2 linked regions of the Buchnera aphidicola (Macrosiphoniella sanborni) genome follow. The protein of the gene in region 2 interacts with the protein of the main gene of each other region in a pairwise test. Links are inferred from orthologs where the notes say so. Each region holds a gene or a part of one and is shown on either strand. Other genes may lie near its edges. The genes, in order: sucB and lpdA.

Region 1 (17,101 bases), 110 kb from region 2 along the record:
TAAATATTCTGATTTTATGCTAGCTGTTTTAATAGTAGTTAATCCTTGATATCTTCCAATTCCATGTTCAATATGTATAATAGGATGATTTAAAATTAATTGAGATAAACTGCTTTTTTGAAAAGAATTAATATTTCCGGATTTTTTTAAATATTTTTTATTATGAATTAATCCTATTAATAAATCTTTGGTAGAAATAAATAAAATATTATTTTTTTTATCCAAGAAACTATTTTGAATTTTTTTTATCATATAAAAATAATTAATATTTTCTTTAATATTAATAATATTTTGAATATGTTGAGGAAAAATTTTATTTTGTTGTAAATATTTTAAAATCTCATTCAAAGATTTTTCTGGTGCTAAAGAAAAAATTATTTTCCCTGAAAACAAATATAAATAAGATAGTAATGTCTTGATATTATCTAGATGATTTACATTATGAAATAAATTTAATATTTTTTGATATGTAACATTAATAATATTTTTATTTTTTGAAATTTTATTTTCTATAATTTTCATAATAGATTATTTCTTTAAAAAAAGTAATAATTATTGATTTTTAAAAAATTGTTTTTTTTTGATACATTTTATTGAAAAAGTTTTATGATGTTTAATCATATGTTCTTACATATGCTAATTTTTGTTTAGATTAAAATTATTTTTTAAAATTCTGAGATATTTAAAATTTTTGGATAAAGTTCTTAAAATACTTAAAAGTATTCTTATTTTAATATTTATATTAAAATTCTTAATTAATAAAGTATAGAATATTAATATATATTATAGAGATGATATTTATAAATTAAATATAATTTAATTTTTATTAATAACATATATCTTTTATTACTAAAAAAAACATTGTATAAAATACTTAAAATATAAAAAGATTTTTTATTTGTTTAAGAAAATATAAAAAATGTATAAACCTATATATCTGTTTATCGCTTTACGTTATTTATGGAATATTTATTCACCTAATTTTAAAAAAATTTTTGTTATTTTATCTATTATTAGTATCACTATAAGTACTATTGCATTGATTATTACAATATCTATGATAAATGGATCTGAAGAATATTTTAAAAAAAATATTTTATCTATAATTCCCCATTTAATTATTACTAATAACAACCAATATGTTAAAAAAATAGATTTTCCTAAAGGTATTCTACAAATAAATAATATTGAAAAAATTTCTGATTTAATTTGTAAAGAAATTATTGTACAAAATAGGAATAATATTTCTGCTGCAGAAATAATGGGTGTAGATAAAAGTAATCATGATAATATCATCAATTATAAAATAGAAAATATTTTAAAAAAATTAAAACCAAATAGATATAATGTAATTATCGGAAAAAAATTGGCTCAAAAACTTCATGTACATACTGGCGATAAAATTAATTTAATACTTTTATCAAATGCAAGAAATAATTTTTCAGGAAAAATTTTTAATCAAAATATATTTAAAATAATCGATATTTTTTCCACTTCTAGTGAGGTTGATTATTATCAAATATTAATGAATAAAAAAGATAGTTTAAATTTTTTAAGATATTCTAAAAATTATATTAGTGGATGGAGAGTATGGTTAAAAAATCCATTAAATTTAGATTTTTATCAATTTAAACAATTTAAACAATTTAAAAAAATAAAAAATAAATTAATATTATTTGATTGGACACTGCAAAAAGGTGAATTATTTAAAGCTATGAAGATTGAAAAATATATTATGTTTTTTTTATTTTTTTTAATATTAATATTATCTATTATAAATATATTTATAAATTTAACTACATATATATTAGAAAATAAGCACGTTATTTCAATTTTACAAACACAAGGATTATCTAATTCGAAAATTATGCTAATATTTATTATATTTGGTTCAGGAAATGCTATCATTGGTAATATATTAGGTACAATCATTGCTATTTCATTAATTATACAAAATGATCTGTTAAAATTTTTCATTAACTTTTTTTTTGATGAAAATAATATAACAATTTTAATTTTACCTCATCAAATTTTTATCATTAATATCATATCTATCTTACTAACTATTTTTGCAACATTGTATCCGTCCTGGAAGGCTATTCAATTAAAACCAGTTAGAGTTTTATCTAAAAATGAATAATATTATTATAAAATGTATTAATTTAAGCAAATCTTATCAAGATAGAGATTTTAATTATGAGATTTTGAAGAATATATCTTTTGAATTAAAAAAAGGAGATATAACTGGTATTATCGGACAATCAGGTTCAGGAAAAACTACTTTTTTACATGTATTATCTGGATTAGATACTCCTACCTCTGGTCAAATTTTATTTTATGGTCGACCCTTTGATTCAATGACATCTTATGAAATAGCAAAATTTAGAAATACAAAACTAGGTTTTATTTATCAATTTCATTATTTAATGTTAGATTTTAATGTCTTAGAAAATGTTGCCATACCTCTTTTAATTAATAATAAAAGTGTTAAAGAATCTGAAGAAACAGCATATCAAATATTAAAAAAAATAAAATTAGAACATAAAATAAAAAAATATCCATCTGAAATTTCTGGAGGTGAAAGACAACGTGTTGCCATTGCTAGAGCTTTTGTAAATAAACCAGATTTAATTATAGCAGATGAACCAACTGGTAATTTAGATGAATATAATATTCATATTATTTTAAATTTAATATTTGAATTTAATACTAATTTTAAAACATCTTTTTTGATTGTAACACATGATCCTATTTTGATAAAAAAAATACCTTTTTTGCTTCACATGAAAAATGGAGAATTATTTAATTATGAAAATTAAAACAAGATTAATGAAATGAATTTTTTACCTATTTTAATTGCAAAAAAATTATATTTAAAAGATAAAAAAAATTACACAATATTTTTTGTTACAATCTTATCTAGAATAGGTATATTTATCAGTGTATTTGCATTAATTATGAGTTTTAGTGCATTAAATGGATTTCAAAAATTATTAAATAACACAGTATTATCTACTTTACCTCATGCAATTATACAATTGACTGAAAAATCATATATAAACTGGAAAGATATGATTATTAAATTAAAAATGTTTCCAGAAGTTTCTTATTCTGAACCTTATATTATTAAAAATGGATTACTTATTGTTAAAAATAAAATTAAAACAATTGAAATGAAAAGTTTTAGACATATTAAATATTTAAAAAAAAATCTTCTTTATTTAGATAAAAAAAATATTTTTTTGACAAAAAAAAATATCAATGAAATTATAATTTCATCTTATTTAGCAAAATATTTATCAATTAAAATAGGAGATTCAATTGATTTGATTTTTTTTAATGAAGATAATAATCATATAAGTTCATATTTCAAACATTTTTCTTTTAAAATTTCAAATATATTTGAGTCAAATGGTATATTAGATACAAACCTTGTATATATTCCATTTAGTTTTTTTAAAAATTTTTTAAATATTAATGATAATATTAACAGCATTGAATTACATATATCTGATCCATTACATGCAGATCAAATTATTTTAAATATTTTAAAAAAAATGCATACTCCCTTGCTTACATATACTTGGATGAATCATTATGAATTTATATATCATAATATTAAAAAAATCAAAACAATTGTATATTTAATTCTTATACTGTTAGTTATCATTTCATGTTTTAGTATTGCATCTATTTCTCTTATGACAATATCTAAAAAAACGCAAGAAATCGCTATTTTACGTAGTATCGGAGCAAGCAATATTCTAATTCATCTTATTTTTTTATGTTATGGTTTACGTTCTATTTTAATAGGAAGTGTGATAGGTTTATTTACAGGGATAATAATTATTATTAATTATAAAAACATAAGATTTTTTCTAGAAAATAGATTTAAAGATAACATCTTATTTGATAATTTTTATTATCATAATTTTTTTCTATTAAAAATAGATTTATTAGATATTATGACAATATTTATAAGTATTATAGGAATAGGTATTATAACAAATTGGTATCCAGCATATTGTGCCTCAAAAATAAATCCTAGTAGTATACTAAAAGAATATTAATTAATAATTTTTAAATGAATAAAGAATTTTATAAAAAAATTTTTTCAATGGTGAAAACATGACTATTAAAATAGGAATTAATGGATTTGGTCGTATTGGACGTATATTATTTCGACTTGCTCAAAAACGTTCAGGTATTCAAGTAGTAGCTATTAATGATTTATTAAGCCCTGAGTATATTGCTTATATGCTTAAATATGATTCAACACATGGTAAATTTAAAGAAAATGTTCAAGTAACAAAAAACAATATTATTATTAATGATAAAAAAATTCGTATTACTTCTATTAAAGAACCTGAAAAATTAATGTGGGGTGATTTAGAAATCGATGTAGTAATTGAATCTACCGGTCTTTTTTTAACACAAGAAACAGCTTATAAACATATTTTATCCGGATCAAAAAAAGTAATTATTACAGGACCGTCTAAGGATGACATTCCAATGTTTGTCAAAGGTGCTAACTTTGATAAATATAAAGGAGAAAAAATTGTATCTAATGCATCTTGTACAACTAATTGTTTAGCTCCTTTATCTAAAGTCATTGATGATGAACTTGAAATTATTGAAGGTTTAATGACAACAGTTCATGCTACTACAGCTACTCAAAAAATTGTTGATAGTGCATCTTGTAAAGATTGGAGAGGTGGTAGAAGTGCATTGCAAAATATTATCCCTTCTTCTACAGGTGCTGCAATAGCTGTAGGTAAAGTATTACCACAACTTAATGGTAAATTAACTGGTATAGCATTTCGAGTGCCAGTATCAAACGTGTCTGTTGTAGATTTAACAGTACGTTATAAAAAATCTGCTTCGTATTACGAAATATGTGACATTATTAAAAAAGCCTCCCAAGAAGATATGAAAGGCATTATTGGATATACTGAAGATGAAGTAGTTTCTACAGATTTTAACGGAGAAGAATTAACTTCTATTTTTGATGCAAAGGCAAGTTTATCTTTAAATGATAATTTTGTTAAATTAATTTCTTGGTATGATAATGAAACTGGTTATTCTAGTAAAGTTCTTGATTTAGTTTATTTAATGTGTAGCACTAAAATATAATGATTTGCATATAAAATACTTTTTATTTTTTAAAATTAAATGCAGTATTAAGTTTGTACTTAATACTGCATTTAATATTTTAAAAATATTTTTTAATTCAATAAGATTTATTATAATATTAAAAATAACTGTTTTTAAAACAATTGAAAAATTATTTTATATTTTTCTAAAAAATATATAATATGATTACATTTATTAAGGTATTTATTTAATCTAATAATTTTATAATCTGTCTAAAATGTATTATTTTGAAATAATACAAAGCATCTTTACAAAAAATTTATTTAATCAGTTTCAGAAAAATGAGGAAGAATTATTTTTAACCATTCTTTAATTCTATTTTCAGTTTTTTCTGGTTGTCGATCTTCATCTAATATTAATCCAATAAAATATTCATTATTTAATAAAGCTTTAGATTGTTCAAAAAAATATCCTTTTGTTGGCCATTGGCCAATGATATGTCCTTTATTTTTTGTGATAATATTATAAATTACTCTTATTGCATCACAAAAATATTCACTATAATCTTCTTGATCACCACATCCAAATAATGCAATGGTTTTCTTAGAAAAATTAATTTTTTTCAAAGTTGGTAAAAAATCATCCCAATCGCATTGCATTTCACCATAATACCAAGTAGGAATTCCTAATATTAAACAATTAAATTTTTCAATATCTTGTTGAGAAGATTCACTAATATCATGTAATATAGCACGATCATACCCTATGTATTTTTGAATTGATTTAGCTATTTTTTCTGTATTACCAGTATCACTTCCAAAGAAAATACCTATTTTTTTCATTTTGCTATCCTTGAATAAATATATTTACAAAAAATATATATAATAGTTTATTAATATTCTTTTATAGTAATAAGTTGTTAAGTTGTTAATAAAATTCTTTCTATAAAAATTATTTAAAAAAATAAATATTTAATATTGAATATGTCAAGGAATTGATATAATAAATCAGATAAGATAAAAAATTTTAAATATAAAATACTAAAATATAAAATACTATTTAAATATCAAAAAAAATTAATAAAAAAAATTGTTCCTCGATTTTTTTTATTTTATTTAAATTATAATTTTAAGAATAAAAAATAATTTTATTACTAATTTATAAACTTAAAATATTTAATAGTTTTAGATTTTAAAAAAAATGTTTTTCTACACTAAAATAACTGAAACATTTTAAAACAAAAATAATATATTATATAAAATGTTTTAAATAAATTAATATATATTTATTCAAAAATTATGACAAAAAATCTAATATGGTTTCGAAATGATCTTCGTGTACATGACAATACAGCTTTATATGAAGCATGTAAATTTGATCAAGATCAGGTATTAAGTTTATTTATTGCTACTCCTCAGCAATGGAATTATCATTGTATGTCTGATAAAAAAAAATCTTTTATGTATTATCATTTAAAATCTTTACAAAAAGAATTATTCAAATTAAATATTACTTTATATTATCATGAATCTACTAATTTTTTACATTCAATACAATATTTGATATTCTTTTGCCAAAAATATAAAATAAATAATTTATTCTATAATTATCAATATGAAATCAATGAAAGAAAACGTGATTATTTAGTTAAAAAAGAACTTTCTCAAAAAGGTATTTTTGTAAAAGGGTTTCACGATAATCTTTTAGTATCTAATAATAATATTAAAAATAAACACAATAAACCATATAAATTATTTTCATTTTTTAAAAAAAAAATAGTGACATATTTACATGAAAATAGACTAAAAAATTTATTAGTTCCATCGCAGAGAAAATTCAAAAAAAATATTTTTTTAGCTTCTATGCCTCCAGAACATTTTATTTTAAATTTTAATAAAAATATTTTTCCTATTGGTGAAAAAGAAGCTATAAATCGTTTAAAAAATTTTTGTTTATATAAATTTAAAAATTATTCTCTTAAAAGAAATTTTCCTTTTTTAGATAGTACTAGTATTTTATCTCCATATTTATCTGCAGGAATAATATCATCTAGACATTGTCTAATAATGCTACAAAATATAAAAAGTAAAGAATCATTTAAAAATATTCTAAACTCTTCTTGGTTTAATCAAATATTATGGCGTGAATTTTATTATCATTTATTAATTGGTTTTCCTGAAATTAGTAAATATCAATCATTAACTAAATGGGAAACAGAAATTATTTGGGCAAATAATATAAAATATTTCGATGCATGGAAAGAAGGAAGAACAGGATTTCCAATGGTAGATGCTGGCATGAGACAATTAAACCAAATAGGCTGGATGCATAATCGATTGAGAATGATTACTTCTAATTTTTTAGTAAAAAATCTTTTAATTGATTGGAGACAAGGAGAAAAATATTTTATGTCTCATTTAATTGATGGCGATTTAGCATTAAATAATGGAGGATGGCAATGGTCAGCATCAATTGGTTGCGATTCTGTTCCTTATATTAGAATGTTTAATCCATTGTGTCAATCAAGATCATATGATATCTCTGGAGATTTTATAAAAAAATTTATTCCAGAATTAAAAAAAGTTCCCAATCAGTATATTCATCAACCATATGAATGGTCTCAATCTGAAAGATTGAAATTAGATTATCCCCAACCTATTATCGACTATAATATCAGTAGAAAAAATTTTTTGTTTATGTTCAATAAAATAAAAGTAAAATATAAAAAATAAGGTCTAAAAAATCATGAATAATTTTCTTTTAGAAGAAATTATTAATAAAAAATTATCATCTAATCAATACAAAGATATAGTTCCTAACGGTTTACAAATTGAAGGTAAACCAATGATTAAAAAGATCATTACCGGTGTTACTGCTTGTCAAGCTTTATTAGAACAAGCATTATTTTATAATGCTGATGCTATAATTGTTCATCATGGTTATTTTTGGGAAAATGAGTCAAGATATATACATAATATGCAAAAAAAAAGATTACAAACTATACTTTCTAATGAAATTAATTTATATAGTTGGCATTTGCCATTAGATATTCATCCAAAGTTAGGTAATAATGCGCAAATTGCTAAAAAATTAAATATTTCAATACAAGGAAATATTTTACCTTATGTTTTTTGGGGCCTAATGGATAAAAAAATCACAGGTTTCGAACTTGTAAATAGAATTAAAAATAAATTCAATATTATTCCTATACATTTATTTGAGAATGCTCCTTTATATATTAATCGCATTGCTTGGTGTAGTGGTAGAGGTCAAAGTTTTATTAAAGAAGCATATAAATTAGGTGTTGATGCTTTTTTAACCGGTGAAATTTCAGAAGAGACTATGCATATTTCCAGAGAATTAGGTATACATTTTTTTTCTTTAGGACATCACATAACTGAAAAAGATGGCATCAAATCTTTAGGAAAATGGTTATATAATAAATACAATCTGAATGTTCATTTTATTAATATTGATAATCCAGCATAATTTTTCAAATTAACATAATAATTTTTTTTAGTATTACTATATAATAATTAAAATATTTATAAATTCTTATAAATATCTTTTTTTTATTTTAGGTATATATCATATTTATAGATATATATCATATTTAATATGCAAACTTTATTGATAAAACATCATGAAAATAAATGAAAAAGACACTTTATTAGATATTTATTGGTTGTGTAGAGATAATCAAGATTATTTAGAAAAAATATATCAAGATTTTTTAATAAATCCTGAATCTATAGATATTACATGGAATAAAATATTTGTAGAATTTTTTCAAGACACAAATAATACTAAAAGTACATATAATATAGAAGATCAAAAAAAAATAATCATAAATAAAATAAATTCTATGATTAATATATTTCGAATAAATGGGTACACACAATCTCAAATTGATCCATTAAAATTAACCAAACAAAAAAAAAATAAAGATTTACAGTTAATTTTTTATGATTTTAAAAAAGAAGATTTAAATAAAAAAATTCAAATAAATTTTCAAAATTGTTCTAATTTTGAAACTAATATCGTTAATTTATACAATATATTATCTAAAAAATATTGCGGTTCTATTGGTTTTGAATACATGTATATAGAAAATCTATTAGAAAAAACATGGATTACAAATTATATAGAATCTTATTTTGATAAAAATTTATTTAATTCAGTAGAAAAAATCAATTTTTTAAAACAAATAACTTATGCTGAAACTTTTGAAAAACATCTTGGAAAACAATTTCCTGGAATCAAACGTTTTTCTTTAGAAGGAGCAGAAAGTTTAATTCCTATGTTACATGAAATAATTAGATTTTCAAAAAACAACAATATTTCTGAAATAATATTAGGTATGGCTCATAGAGGAAGATTAAATGTTCTTGTTAATGTATTAAATAAAAATCCAAAATTTTTATTTAATGAATTTTTAGAGATACATTCACTCGAAAAAAATAGTGGTGATGTAAAATATCATATAGGTGGAAGTGCTGAAATAAAAAACAAAAAAAATAATATAATAATTAATATGGCATATAATCCATCACATTTAGAAATAATTAATCCAGTAATTACTGGAATAGCTCGATCATCTATTGATAATGAAAAAAAAGTTAATAGTAATATTTTGCCTGTGAGTATACATGGAGATGCATCTATTATTGGTCAAGGAGTAGTACAAGAAACATTAAATTTATCTCAAACAGAAGGTTATAAGATTGGGGGTACTGTTCATATAGTAATTAATAACCAAATTGGTTTTACTACTTCTAATTCTCAAAATCTTCGATCTAGCAAATATTGTACTGATATTGCTAAAATGATTGATGCACCTATCTTTCATGTTAATGCGGATGATATAGAAGCATCAGTTTTTGCTATCCAATTAGCTCTTAATTTTAGAAAAAGATTTCAGAAAGATGTTTTTGTAGATTTAGTATCTTATCGACGTCATGGACATAATGAAGTAGATGATCCTTCAGTTACTCAACCTATAATGTATCAAAAAATTAAAAACCATCCAACTGTTAGAGAAATATATTCTAATTTATTGATATCTAAAAAAATAATTACATCAGAAAAAAATGAAGAAATAATAAAAAAATATTATTTGAAACTACACAATGGAGAGAATATTTTTTCAAAATCTAAAGAAATTTTTTTTAAAAATGAACAAAAAGAAATTTTCTTAAAAAAAAGATCTATAAAAAATATAAATATTATAAATTTAAAAAATTTAGCTATATTAATTAATACTATCCCTCAGCATGTTCAAATGCATAAAAGAGTTAAAAAATTATATCAAGAAAGATTAGAAATGGCTCAAGAATTAAAATTATTTGATTGGGGTGCAGCCGAAACATTAGCTTATGCTACAATTATTAATGAAGGCATTTCTTGTCGCATCTCTGGAGAAGATGTAAGTAGAGGTACTTTTTTTCATCGTCATGCATATATTCATAATCAAATAGATGGTTCTATTTATGTTCCTTTAAATCATATTAAAAAAGAACAAGGCAAATTTCAAATTTGGGATTCAGTTTTATCAGAAGAATCTGTTTTAGCTTTTGAATATGGATATTCTTTGTATCCATCTGAAACACTAACTATTTGGGAAGCTCAGTTTGGTGATTTTGTTAATGGTGCTCAAATAGTTATTGATCAATTTATTAGTTCAGGTGAACAAAAATGGAATAAAAAATCTAATTTAGTGATTTTTTTACCTCATGGTTATGAAGGTCAAGGACCTGAACATTCATCAGCTAGAATTGAACGATTTCTTCAATTATGTGCAGAAAAAAATATGCAAATATGCATACCCACTACATCATCACAAATATTTCATCTTTTATGTCAACAAATATTTAAAAAAATTTATAAACCATTGATTATTTTTACTCCAAAGTCTCTTCTCAGGCAACCAATGGCATATTCTTCTTTAAAAAGTTTAGCAGAGGGAAAATTTCAACAAGTACTTCATGAAGAAAATTATATTAATAAAAAAGAAAAACGTCTTATTTTTTGTTCTGGAAAAATATATTATGATCTTTTACATAACAAAATAAAAAATAATATTGAATATATTATTTTAATTCGAATTGAACAATTATATCCATTTCCGAAAAATGAAATCATAAATATATTAAATAATTATTTTTATATAAAAGATTTTATATGGTGTCAAGAAGAACCTTACAATCAAGGAGCATGGTCATATATTCAACATCATTTAAATAAAATTTTACCATCTTCTATTTCATTAAAATATATTGGACGAAAAGCTTCTGCATCACCTGCAGTTGGTTATATGTCTATACATAAAAAACAACAAGAAAAAATAATTAATAATGCATTAACAATTAATTAAATAACAGGATAAAGAATGAAAATAATCAATATTCTTGTTCCAGATTTACCAGAATCTATTAGTAATGCAACAATTGTAAAATGGCATAAAAAAGTTGGAGAAATAGTTAATTATAATGACAATATAGTAGATATTGAAACAGATAAAGTTATGTTAGAAGTATCTTCACCATGCAATGGGATATTAAAATCAATTTTAGAAAAAGAAGGACAAATAGTTAATTCTCATCAAATATTAGGTGAAATTGATCAATTAGAAATTATAAAAAATAACAATATTAATCATAATATTTTAGAAAAAAAAAAATACATAACAGATTTAAAACAAGATTCTGTTGATCCAGAACAATTGTCTTTTATATTAGAAAATAAAAAAGAACATTTTACTCCATCAATAAGACGCTTAATCAAAAAAAATAAAATTAATCATGATGTTATAAAAGATATAATAAAAAAAAACGATAAAAAAAATCTTCAAAATATTTTAAAAAAAAATACAGAAGAATCAAACACAACTATATCTAATAATAATTTTGAAAAAAGAGTAAAGATGAGTCAGTTAAGACAAACTATTTCAAAACGATTATTAGATAGTACAAATAATATGGCTATGCTGACAACTTTTAATGAAGTAAATATGAAGCCCATAATTACTTTAAGAGAAAAATATGGAGAAGATTTTCAAAAAAAACATGGTATTCGAATGGGTTTTATGTCTTTTTTTGTAAAGTCAGTGGTAGAATCATTAAAAAAATTTCCACAAATTAATGCATATATAGATAATACAGATATCGTTTTTTATAAACATTTTGATATTAATATTGCTATTTCAACACCAAGAGGATTAATTACACCTGTATTAAGACATGTTGAAAATATGACAATGTCAGATATAGAAAAAAAAATAAAAGAATTATCTCTTAAAGGTCATGAAAATAAAATTAATTTTAAAGAATTAACAGGCGGTAATTTTACCATTACTAATGGTGGTGTTTTTGGATCTTTAATGTCTACTCCTATCATAAATCCTCCTCAAGCTGCTATATTAGGTATGCATGTTATTCAAGAACGTCCTGTAGTTGTAAAAGGAAAAATTGAAATTCTTCCAATGATGTATATAGCTTTATCTTATGATCATCGTTTAGTAGATGGAAGAGAATCTGTTCAGTTTTTAATGTCTATAAAAAATATATTAGAAGATTTTGTTCGTATTTTAATTGATATATAATTTTTTTATTTGCTTCTATTTTAGTAGTATAAAATTTGATAAATCAATAATTACAATAATCATAAAAATTAAAAAATGAAATAATAAATTATTATAAGAGAAAAAATGAAAAATAATAAAATAATCTTGATACGACATGGTCAAAGTGAGTGGAATGAATTAAATAAATTTACTGGATGGCATGATGCTAAATTATCAGAAAAAGGAAAACAAGAAGCAAAATTTGCGGCGTTTTTATTAAAAACAGAAAAATTTTCTTTTGATTTTGCATATACATCTGTATTAAAACGAGCAATTCATACTTTGCAATATATTTTAGATGAACTAAACCAAAATTGGTTGCCAGTTGAAAAATCTTGGCGTTTAAATGAAAGACATTATGGTGCTTTAGAAGGATTAAATAAAGATGAAGTAACTAAAAAATATGGAGAAGAACAAGTCCTAATTTGGAGAAGAAGTTTTAATATCAAGCCTCCACAAATTGATATACAAGATAAACGTTTTCCGGGAAACGATTTGCGTTACGCTAATTTAAATAAATCTGATATTCCTATAGGAGAAAGTTTAGAAAATACTGCAAAAAGAGTTATTCCTTATTGGAATGAAGTAATTTATCCAAAATTAAAAAATAATAAAAAAATACTTATTGTTGCTCATGGTAATTCTTTACGTGCTTTAATTCAATATCTTAATAAAATAAATAATCAGGATATTATAGAATTAAATATTCCAACTGCAAAACCTATTATTTTAGAATTTGATAAAAATTATTCTCCAACAAAATGGTATTATTTAAAATAATTACATTATAAAATTATTTTTTATATCTTTCATCTATAAAAAGTTAATACTAAATTAGTATAAAAATATTCGTCATTTTATTAATATTAAATAAATTTATATATACTTCAAAATTCTGATATTTTTTTAAAAAGTACAATTAAATTGTATTAAAATGAAATTTTTATCGAAGTTTAAATAGAGGTTCTAATGATTAAAAAAATTGGAGTCTTAACTAGTGGTGGTGATGCTCCAGGTATGAATGCTGCAATTAGAGGAGTCGTTAGAACAGCGTTAAGTGAAAAATTAGAAGTTTTTGGAATTTATGATGGATATTTAGGTTTATATGAAAATAGAATGGTAAAACTTGATAGGTATAGTGTCTCTGATATGATTAATCGAGGAGGGACATTTTTAGGTTCTGCTAGATTTTCGAGTTTTTGTAAAAAAAATATACGTTCTATTGCAGTAAAAAATATTCATAAAAGAAAAATAGATGCTCTTGTTGTAATTGGTGGAGATGGTTCTTATTTAGGAGCTAAAAAATTAACAGAAATGGGAATTCCATGTATTAGTCTTCCAGGAACAATTGATAATGATGTTGCAGGTACTGATTATACAATAGGTTATTTTACAGCTTTACAAACAGTTGTTGAAGCTATTGATAGATTAAGAGATACTTCTTCTTCTCATCAACGTATTTCTATAGTTGAAGTTATGGGTAGATATTGTGGAGATTTAACTTTATCTGCTGCTATCGCTGGTGGATGTGAATTTATTGTATTACCAGAAATTCGTTTTAAAAAAGAAGAACTAGTTCTTGAAATAGAAGAAGGTATTGCTAAAGGTAAAAAACATGCTATCGTTGCAATTACAGAACACATTTGTGATGTAAAAGAATTAGCAGAATATATTCAAAAAAAAACACATCGTGAAACTAGAGCAACAATTCTTGGACATATTCAAAGAGGTGGTGCACCAAGCGCGTATGATCGCATATTAGCTTCAAGAATGGGTGCATATTCAATTGAATTATTATTAAAAGGTTATCAAGGTAAATGTGTGGGAATTAGAAATGAAAAAATGGTTTTTAACGATATAGAAAATGCATTAAAAAATATGAAATGTATTTTTAAAAAAGATTTATTAATCACTGCTAAAAAACTATACTAATATAAAATTAGTGCCGGTCTTTCCGGCGCTCTAATTTTAATATTATTTATCTTGAAAAAAGATAATATAGGTTATGTACAATGAATATTTATAGAAAAAAAAATATCATAAAAAAATGTTTATTTGAATTTTTAGGAACAGGTTTAATAATATTTTTTGGTATTAGCTGTTTAGCTACATCAAAATTAACAAATATTAAACTTAATGAATTTGAAATTAGTTGTATTTGGGGTTTAAGTGTTTCTATTTCAATATATTTAACTTCGACTATATCTGGTGCACATTTAAATCCAGCTATTACTATTTTTTTTTGGTTATCTAACAAATTTAATAAAAGAAAGGTATTACCATATATAATATCTCAAGTATTTGGTTCTTTTTTTTTTACTCTTGTAGTATATTATTTTTATAATCAATTATTAACCACATTTATAAAACAACATAACATTATTGTTGGTTCAATAGAAAGTATTGATGTAGCTTGTATTTTTTGTATCTATCCGAACTATAATAATAGCTTTTTATATGATGCTTTAGTAGAAATATTTGCAAATACGCTATTTATTATTATTTTATTAGAATTTAATAATAAAAAACATAATTTTTTCCTACAAAATCAATTTATTAAACCTCTTTTAGTAGGAATGTTAATATGTATAATTAATTTAGTTATGAATCCTTTAAGTAATATAAGTTTAAATCCAGCGCGCGATCTGGGTCCTAAAATATTTTTAAGTTTAATTGGATGGGGAACTTTATCATTTACTGGCGGTAATAATAATCTTTTATATTGTTTAATACCTACAATTGGTCCCATACTAGGTGCTAATTTAGGAGGTTGGATATATAAAAATATTAATAGTAATTAATTGATGTTTTATTAAAAAATATCATGCGAAGTTTTTACAATTTTTAAAAAAATTTCAGCATTTAAAGATGCATTACCGATTAATAAACCATCTATATCAGGTTGAATAATAAATGATTTTACATTTTTTATATTAACAGAACCACCATATTGTACAATAATGTTTTTAATAGATGAATCGTTTTTTTTAATATAATTTTTTATAAATTCATGTATTAATTGTACATCTTTTGGATTAGCTGATATACCTGTTCCAATAGCCCAAATAGGTTCATAAGCAATAATTATATTTTGAAATGCTAATTTTCCTAATTTTTTTAGTATACAATCTAATTGATTTTTAATAATTTTTTTAGTATTACCATTATCTTTATCTATCTTTGTTTCACCTACGCATAAAATCGGTGTTAAATTTAATTTTTTAATCAAACAAATTTTTTCTGCAACAAGATCATCAGTTTCATTATGCCATAAACGTCTTTCAGAATGTCCAACAATAACATATTTCGCACCTATTTCTTCTAACATTAAAATAGAAGTTTCACCAGTAAATGGACCTGTCAAATGAATGTCTACATTTTGAGCTCCAAGAAAAATATTCATTTTTTTTATTTTTTTATAAACTCGTTCTAAATATACAGTAGGAGGTGCAATAACAATAGTGTTCTTTTCTAAATAATTTAATGCATATAATTGAAAATATTCAAAAAAACTAGAAATCATATTAATATTTCCATTTAATTTCCAGTTTGCTACTATAAAAAATTTTTTCATATTGACCTTTTAAAACTTAAGATAATAGAAACTAAGCATATTTATAAATAAAATAAGTATATATTAACTTAGTTTCTACTATAAAAATATTAAGATATATTATTTATATGTATTTGCGCGATCACGTAATTGTTTTCCTGGTTTAAAATAAGTCACATATTTTTCATTCAGTTGTACTATTTCCCCAGTTTTAGGATTTCGACCAATACGAGGAGAACGATAATGTAGGGAAAAACTACCAAACCCTCGAATTTCAATCCTTTTTCCTTTTGCTAATGACGTTGTCATATGCTTTAACATTTCTATTATAGCTAGTCTTATTATTTTATTAGAAATATGAATTTTTTTTTTAGTAATTTTTGTAAATAATCCTGACTTCGTCATAAAACCTCTGCGATTTATATGTCTTAAAAGTTATTTTTTATTAATGTTTATTTTAAAAATAAAATTTTTTATTTTAAATAGAATAATTATTCAGTATTTTTAGCAGCGTTAAATGCAGCTGTCATAACATTAGAAAAATTATCATTATTTTTTTTATTGTTAGATATTATTGTAGAATCTTTTTTTTCTTTTTCGTCAGGAATGTGAATTACAAGATAAATTATTCTATTTTTTCGATCAAAACTAGATAATTTTACTAAAATTTTATCTTCAAAATTAAATTGATTGATTATTTTTTCAGAATTTACTCGAGGAATATCAGATAATCTAATAATTCCTTCTAAATGAGATTCTGGTAATTGTACAATAATATGTTTTTTATCAATAGATTTCACTTTTCCTGTGATAATTTCATTTTTTTTAAAATT
Region 2 (6,487 bases):
CATTCGGTTAACTAATATTTTAAAAAAAACCTGCTCAATTATTGGTGCTAATATTTTAAATATATTTCATCAAGATTATGAACCTCAGGGAGCCAGTGTAACGATTTCAGTATCAGAAGAACCGATGAGGAAAAATACAAAAAAAATCAATATTTTAAATAATACATTTACATCATCTTCTGTAATTGCTCATTTAGATAAAAGTCATATTTGTGTGCATACATATCCAGAAAGTCATCCTCAAAATGGAATTTGTACTTTTCGAGCTGATATTGAAGTTTCAACATGTGGTGTTATATCACCTCTCAATGCACTAAATTATCTTATACATCAATTAGAATCAGATATTGTCACTATTGAATATCGTATAAGAGGGTTTACTCGAGATATTAATGGTAAAAAACATTTTATTGATCATAAAATTAGTTCTATTCAAAATTTTATGTCTCATCATATAAAATCAACTTATGAAATGTTTGATGTAAATATGTATCAAGAAAATATTTTTCATACTCGAATGCTATTAAAAGATTTTAATTTAAAAAATTATTTATTTAACATTCATTTAGAAGATTTAGAAAAAGAAAAATACTCTCATGTTGTTAATCTACTATTAAGAGAGATGCGAGAAATATATTATGGTAGAAATATATCAAAATCAGATTTAATCCATAAAAATACAATTAAAAATCTTTCAAAAATCAATTGTTAAAAATAAAATTTTTTTTAAACAACAAAAAGATTATAGAAATGATATTTCTATAATCTTTTTTTCTTTAGAAACATATCTCACTATCTGTTAACATTTAATACATCTGTTGCTGTTCCTTGAAAAATTTCTGCAGATAAACCAATGGATTCATATAAAGTAGGATGAGCATGAATAGTTAATGCAATATCTTCAGCATCGCACCCCATTTCAATAGCAAGTCCTACTTCTCCAATTAATTCACCAGCATTTGTTCCTATAATAGATCCTCCAATAATTTTATTATTTCTTTTATTAAAAAGTAATTTTGTTAAACCCATAGTACAATTTGAAGCCATAGCTCTTCCTGATGCATTCCAGGGAAAAGTAGAGACAGAATAATCTATATTTTCTTTTTTAGCTTGTTTTTCATTTAATCCAACCCAAGCAACTTCAGGTTCAGTATATGCTATTGATGGAATAACTGTTGGTTCAAAATAATGCTTTTGACCAGAAATAACTTCAGCTGCAATACGCCCTTCATGAACACCTTTATGAGCTAACATAGGAAAACCAGTTACATCACCTACCGCATAAATATAAGGTATATTTGTTTGCAATTGATTATTCACTTCAATAAAACCAAAATTATTAATTTTTAGTCCAATTTTATCTAAACCTAATTTGTCAATATTAGGAGTTCTTCCTACAGCAACTAAGATATTATCATAAAATATATTTTTTTGATCAACACCATCTCGTACTATGTTTACAATCAGACTAGATTGTTCTAATTTAATTTTTTCTATATGAGTATTTAGCATTAAATTAAATCTTTTATTAATAGATTTGATATATGCGTTAGAAATATCTTCATCTACTGCAGGAAGAAAATGATTAAATCGATCAATAATATCAACATTTGAACCTAATGCGCTATATATTGTTGCCATTTCTAAACCAATAATACCTGCACCTATAATCAAAAAACGATTTGGTATATTTTTTAATGATAAAGCATCACTTGAATCCCAAATCCTCGTATCGTTATATGGTATTGAAGGAATTTTTGTGGGTTTAGAACCTGTTGCAATAACAGCATAATCAAAAAAAATAGTTAATTTATCTTCTTTATTATTCACATAAATACTTTTATCAGTATTGAAAATAGCATCTCCTTGAAAAATTCTTATTTTTCTTTTATCTCTCATCTGAGATAAACCATGAGTTAATTTATTAATAATTTTTTCTTTCCAAATTTTTATTTTTTTAATATCGATTACTGGTGTATTAAAAATAACACCGGATTCATATAATTCTTTTGCTTCTTTAATAACTTTAGCTATATGTAATAACGTTTTTGAAGGAATACAACCCACATTTAAACACACTCCTCCTAATTTATTATAACGCTCTATTAAAACAGTATCTAAACCTAAATCTGCACAACGAAAAGCTGCAGAATACCCTGCAGGTCCAGATCCAATAATTACTACTTGAGCATGAATTTTTTCATTCATTACAACCTCACGTATAGTATATTTGAATTAAAAAACATTTTAATAAAACAAATATGAAAATTACATAATCAAAAAATGTATATCAGATAATATTTTTCCAATAAATGTAAGAAATCGAGCTGCAATAGCTCCATTAATTACACGATGATCATAAGATAAAGATAGAGGTAACATTAAAGATGGAATAAATTGTTTTCCGTCCCATAATGGTTTTGTCTGAATTTTAGATACCCCAAGAATAGCAACTTCAGGAGCATTAATTATTGGAGAAAACCAACTGCCTCCAATACCTCCTAAATTAGAGATTGTAAAACATCCATCTGTCATATCTGTAGCATGTAATTGTTTATTTTTTGCTTTTTCTAAAAGTAATCTTAACTCATTGGATAATTGCTTAACATTTTTTTTATTAGTATCTTTTAATACAGGTACATACAACTCATTATCAATATCTACAGCTATGCCAATATTAATATATTTTTTTAAAATAATTTTTTTATTATGTGCAGTTAAAAAACTATTGAAAATAGGAAATTTTTCTAATGCATATGATACTACTTTAATCACAAAAATTAACATAGTAATATTATTACCTATTTTTTTTTGTATTTTTCTTGTATTATTATATTTTTTACGAAATTCTTCTAATAAAGTAACATTTACTTCATCAAATTGTGTAACATGAGGTATATTAATCCAATTTTGATGAAGATTATAACCCACTGTTTTTTGCATGTTACTTAACTTTAACTCTTTTATTTCAGATTCATTAACAATATTTAAATGATTTTGATTATTTTGTGTAACAAGAGTGTTTTTATATAGTTCTAAATCTTCTTTTAAAATACGTTTTTTAGGACCTGTTCCTACCACTTCACATAAATTAATATTTAAATTTCTAGCTAAACGTCTGATCACTGGAGTTGCATGAAAAATATTATCTTTTTTAACATTTTTTGGAAAATCTGAATATTTTGGATTGTATGAAACACTTTTTTCTAGATGATGATTATCATCTATTTTATTATTGTCTATTTCAGATAAAGGAGTAGTTAAACTATCCACCTTAAATATCATTATACAAGAATCAGTTTTTACTTTATCACCAATTTTTATATGAATTTTTTTTACAATACCTGAAATAGGAGACGGTATTTCCATAGAAGTTTTATCTCCTTCTACAGTAATTAAACCTTGTTCTAATGCAACATATTCATTAATATGAACAAGTATCTCCGTTACTTCTAACTCATCTAAGCCAATATCAGGAACTTTTACTTCTATATCCACTAGTGTGACACCTCTTAAGCTAAACGCGGATTAATTTTATCAGGATTAATGTTAAATTTAATAATCGCATCTTCTACTACCTTTATCTTAATCTGTTTTATTTTAGCTAACAAATTTAAAGCAGCTATAACTATGTAATGTACACTTACTTCAAAATGAATACGTAATTTATCACGACTGTCTGAACGACCAAAACCATCTGTTCCTAAAACATGATATTCTTTTGAAGGAATATAATGACGAATTTGTTCAGCATACAATTTCATATAATCAGTTGCTGCGACAGTCGGATATGTGTTCATTACTGTTTTAACATATGCTATTTTATTTTTTTCATTAGGATGTAACATATTCCATCGTTCACAATCTTGTCCATTTCTAGCTAATTCTGTAAAAGAAGTTACACTATATATATCTATTGTAATAGAATAATCTCTATATAAAATTTCTGCAGCTGCACAAACAGAATGCAAAATTGCACCAGATCCTATTAATTGAATTTTTAATTCAGTAGTACTATATAAAGTTTTTAATTTATAAATACCTTTACAAATACCTTCTTCTGCACCTATAGGCATAGCTGGCATATAAAAATTTTCATTAATAGTAGTAATATAATAATATATGTTTTCTTGACTAGGCCCATACATTCGTTTTAATCCATCTTGTATAATTACAGCAATTTCATAAGAAAATGCAGGATCATAAGATATACAATTAGGAATAGTCAAAGATTGTATATGACTATGACCATCTTCATGTTGTAATCCCTCACCATTTAAAGTGGTTCTTCCAGAAGTTCCTCCAATCAAAAACCCTCTTGCTTGTTGATCTCCAGCTGCCCAAAATAAATCTCCTATTCTTTGAAAACCAAATATTGAATAATAAATATAAAATGGAATCATAGGAAAATTATTAGTACTATAAGAAGTCGCTGCAGCTAACCAAGATGAAGCTGCACCTAATTCATTAATTCCTTCTTGTAAAATTTGCCCTTTTTGTTCTTCTTTATAATATGCTAATTGTCCTTGATCTTGAGGAATATATTTTTGACCATGAGGACTATAAATGCCTATTTTACGAAATAAACCTTCCATTCCAAATGTACGTGCTTCATCAGCAATTATTGGTACTATTAAATTTTTTAAGGAATTATTTTTTAAAATAATATTTAAAATACGAATAAAAGCTATAGTTGTAGAAATTTCTTTTTTTTGTTCTTCTAACAATACTTTAAATTCTGTTAATTCTGGAATAACTATTTTTTTAGTGAATTTAGATAAACGATAAGGAACATAACCACCTAGTTTTCTTCGTTGAGCATGTATATAAGAATATTCTTTAGAATTTTTTTTAAAAGTAATATATGGTAACTTATTAATATCATTATTAGATATAGGAATATTAAAACGATCTCGAATATACATTATTCCTTCTAAATTTATTTTTTTTATTTGGTGAGCAATATTTTGGCCTTCTGCGGCAATTCCCATGCCATAACCTTTCACAGTATGTGCTAAAATAACTGTTGGTTTATTTTGTGTCTCTTTAGCTTGTTTTAAAGCATTAAATATTTTTTTAGGGTCGTGTCCTCCTCTATTTAATTGCCATATTTCTTCATCAGTCATATCTTTTACTAATTCATATGTTTCTTTATATCTTCCAAAAAAATATTTACGAACATATGCTCCATTTCTAGATTTAAAAGTCTGATAGTCACCATCAACAGTTTCATTCATTAATTGAATTAATTTACCTGTGGTGTCTTTTTTAAATAAAATATCCCAATTACTTCCCCAGATTACTTTTATTACTTTCCATCCAGCACCGTAAAAAAAACTTTCTAATTCATTTATAATTTTCCCATTACCAACTACAGGTCCATCTAATCTTTGTAAATTGCAATTAATAATAAATATTAAATTATCTAATTTTTCACGTACTGCTATAGAAATAGCCCCTTTGGATTCTGGTTCATCCATCTCACCATCACCTAAAAAAGCATAAACTGTTTGTCGTTCAGTATTTTTTAACTGACGATGTTTTAAATATTTTAAAAACCTTGCTTGATATATAGCACAAATAGGTCCTAAACCCATTGATACAGTAGGAAATTGCCAAAAATTTGGCATTAATTTAGGATGGGGATAAGATGATAAACCTTTTCCATCAACTTCTTGTCTAAAATTATCTAGTTGTTCTTTTGATAATCGTCCTTCTAAAAAAGCACGAGCGTAAATTCCAGGAGAAATATGACCTTGAAAATAAACTAAATCCCCTCCATTTTCACAATTACTAGATTGAAAAAAATGATTAAAACATACTTCATATATTGTTGCAGACGATTGAAAAGATGATAAATGGCCACCTAATTCTAAATTTTTTTTTGATGCACGTAATACCATCATGATAGCATTCCACCGAATTGCTGCACGTATACGTTTTTCTAAAATAAGATTGCCAGGATATTCATATTCATCGTTACTACAAATAGTATTAATATAATCACTAGTAAAAAATAATCTAAAAAATTTTACTTTGTTTATCTTAGATTTTTTTAATATTTGTTCTATTAAAAAATGAGCTCTTTCATAACCTTCTTCACGGATAACAGATTCAATAGCTTGCACCCAATCATTAGTTTCAATTGGATCCACGTCATGATATAAATTTTCTGACATGGTATAAATTCCTTATACATTATATGTGTTTTACATTTAAATTATTTTAATCTAAAAAACACCAATAAAATTAATTATATATAAATATAGTTAATGTTATTGATGCTTAAAATATAAAATATTTTCTAAAAATATTCATCCAATTTTAAAAATATTAAAAATATAATTTTCTTGTTTATTAACCTGTATAAATTCTATCTTATAAATTTATTTTTAATGATTTTGCTTCAATATTGAGACGTCAATATTAATATAAAAAAACTGATTTTTCTTGAAGTCATGTATAATAATATTATAAATTTTTCTCA

What was found.
Region 1: the proteins of lpdA (region 2) and sucB interact in binary tests that used the Escherichia coli proteins (3 or more experiments, as listed by UniProt). The link is inferred for Buchnera aphidicola (Macrosiphoniella sanborni) from one-to-one orthologs.

Annotation. Positions count from the first base shown.
Region 1 is NZ_CP034864.1:314,919-332,019, forward strand. Bases 10,739-13,588 are described here. They hold sucB (dihydrolipoyllysine-residue succinyltransferase), read left to right. Parts: upstream 10,739-11,482; coding sequence 11,483-12,694; downstream 12,695-13,588. Other genes in these bases: D9V74_RS01420 (2-oxoglutarate dehydrogenase E1 component), read left to right, coding at 10,739-11,467; gpmA (2,3-diphosphoglycerate-dependent phosphoglycerate mutase), read left to right, coding at 12,800-13,495. In the rest of the region: mfd (transcription-repair coupling factor), read right to left, coding at 1-522; D9V74_RS01385 (FtsX-like permease family protein), read left to right, coding at 920-2,140; lipoprotein-releasing ABC transporter ATP-binding protein LolD, read left to right, coding at 2,133-2,819; D9V74_RS01395 (FtsX-like permease family protein), read left to right, coding at 2,835-4,070; gap (type I glyceraldehyde-3-phosphate dehydrogenase), read left to right, coding at 4,129-5,133; flavodoxin FldA, read right to left, coding at 5,418-5,936; phrB (deoxyribodipyrimidine photo-lyase), read left to right, coding at 6,393-7,826; D9V74_RS01415 (Nif3-like dinuclear metal center hexameric protein), read left to right, coding at 7,840-8,583; more of D9V74_RS01420, read left to right, coding at 8,738-10,738; pfkA (6-phosphofructokinase), read left to right, coding at 13,685-14,647; D9V74_RS01440 (MIP/aquaporin family protein), read left to right, coding at 14,728-15,516; tpiA (triose-phosphate isomerase), read right to left, coding at 15,528-16,289; ihfB (integration host factor subunit beta), read right to left, coding at 16,389-16,673; rpsA (30S ribosomal protein S1), read right to left, coding at 16,760-17,101. UniProt on the Escherichia coli protein: E2 component of the 2-oxoglutarate dehydrogenase (OGDH) complex which catalyzes the second step in the conversion of 2-oxoglutarate to succinyl-CoA and CO(2).
Region 2 is NZ_CP034864.1:214,169-220,655, reverse strand. The notes cover bases 1-2,883. They hold lpdA (dihydrolipoyl dehydrogenase), read right to left. Parts: upstream 2,209-2,883; coding sequence 793-2,208; downstream 1-792. Other genes in these bases: D9V74_RS00955 (2-oxo acid dehydrogenase subunit E2), read right to left, coding at 2,269-2,883; speD (adenosylmethionine decarboxylase), read left to right, coding at 1-712. Also shown: more of D9V74_RS00955, read right to left, coding at 2,884-3,498; aceE (pyruvate dehydrogenase (acetyl-transferring), homodimeric type), read right to left, coding at 3,513-6,179. UniProt on the Escherichia coli protein: Lipoamide dehydrogenase is a component of the glycine cleavage system as well as of the alpha-ketoacid dehydrogenase complexes.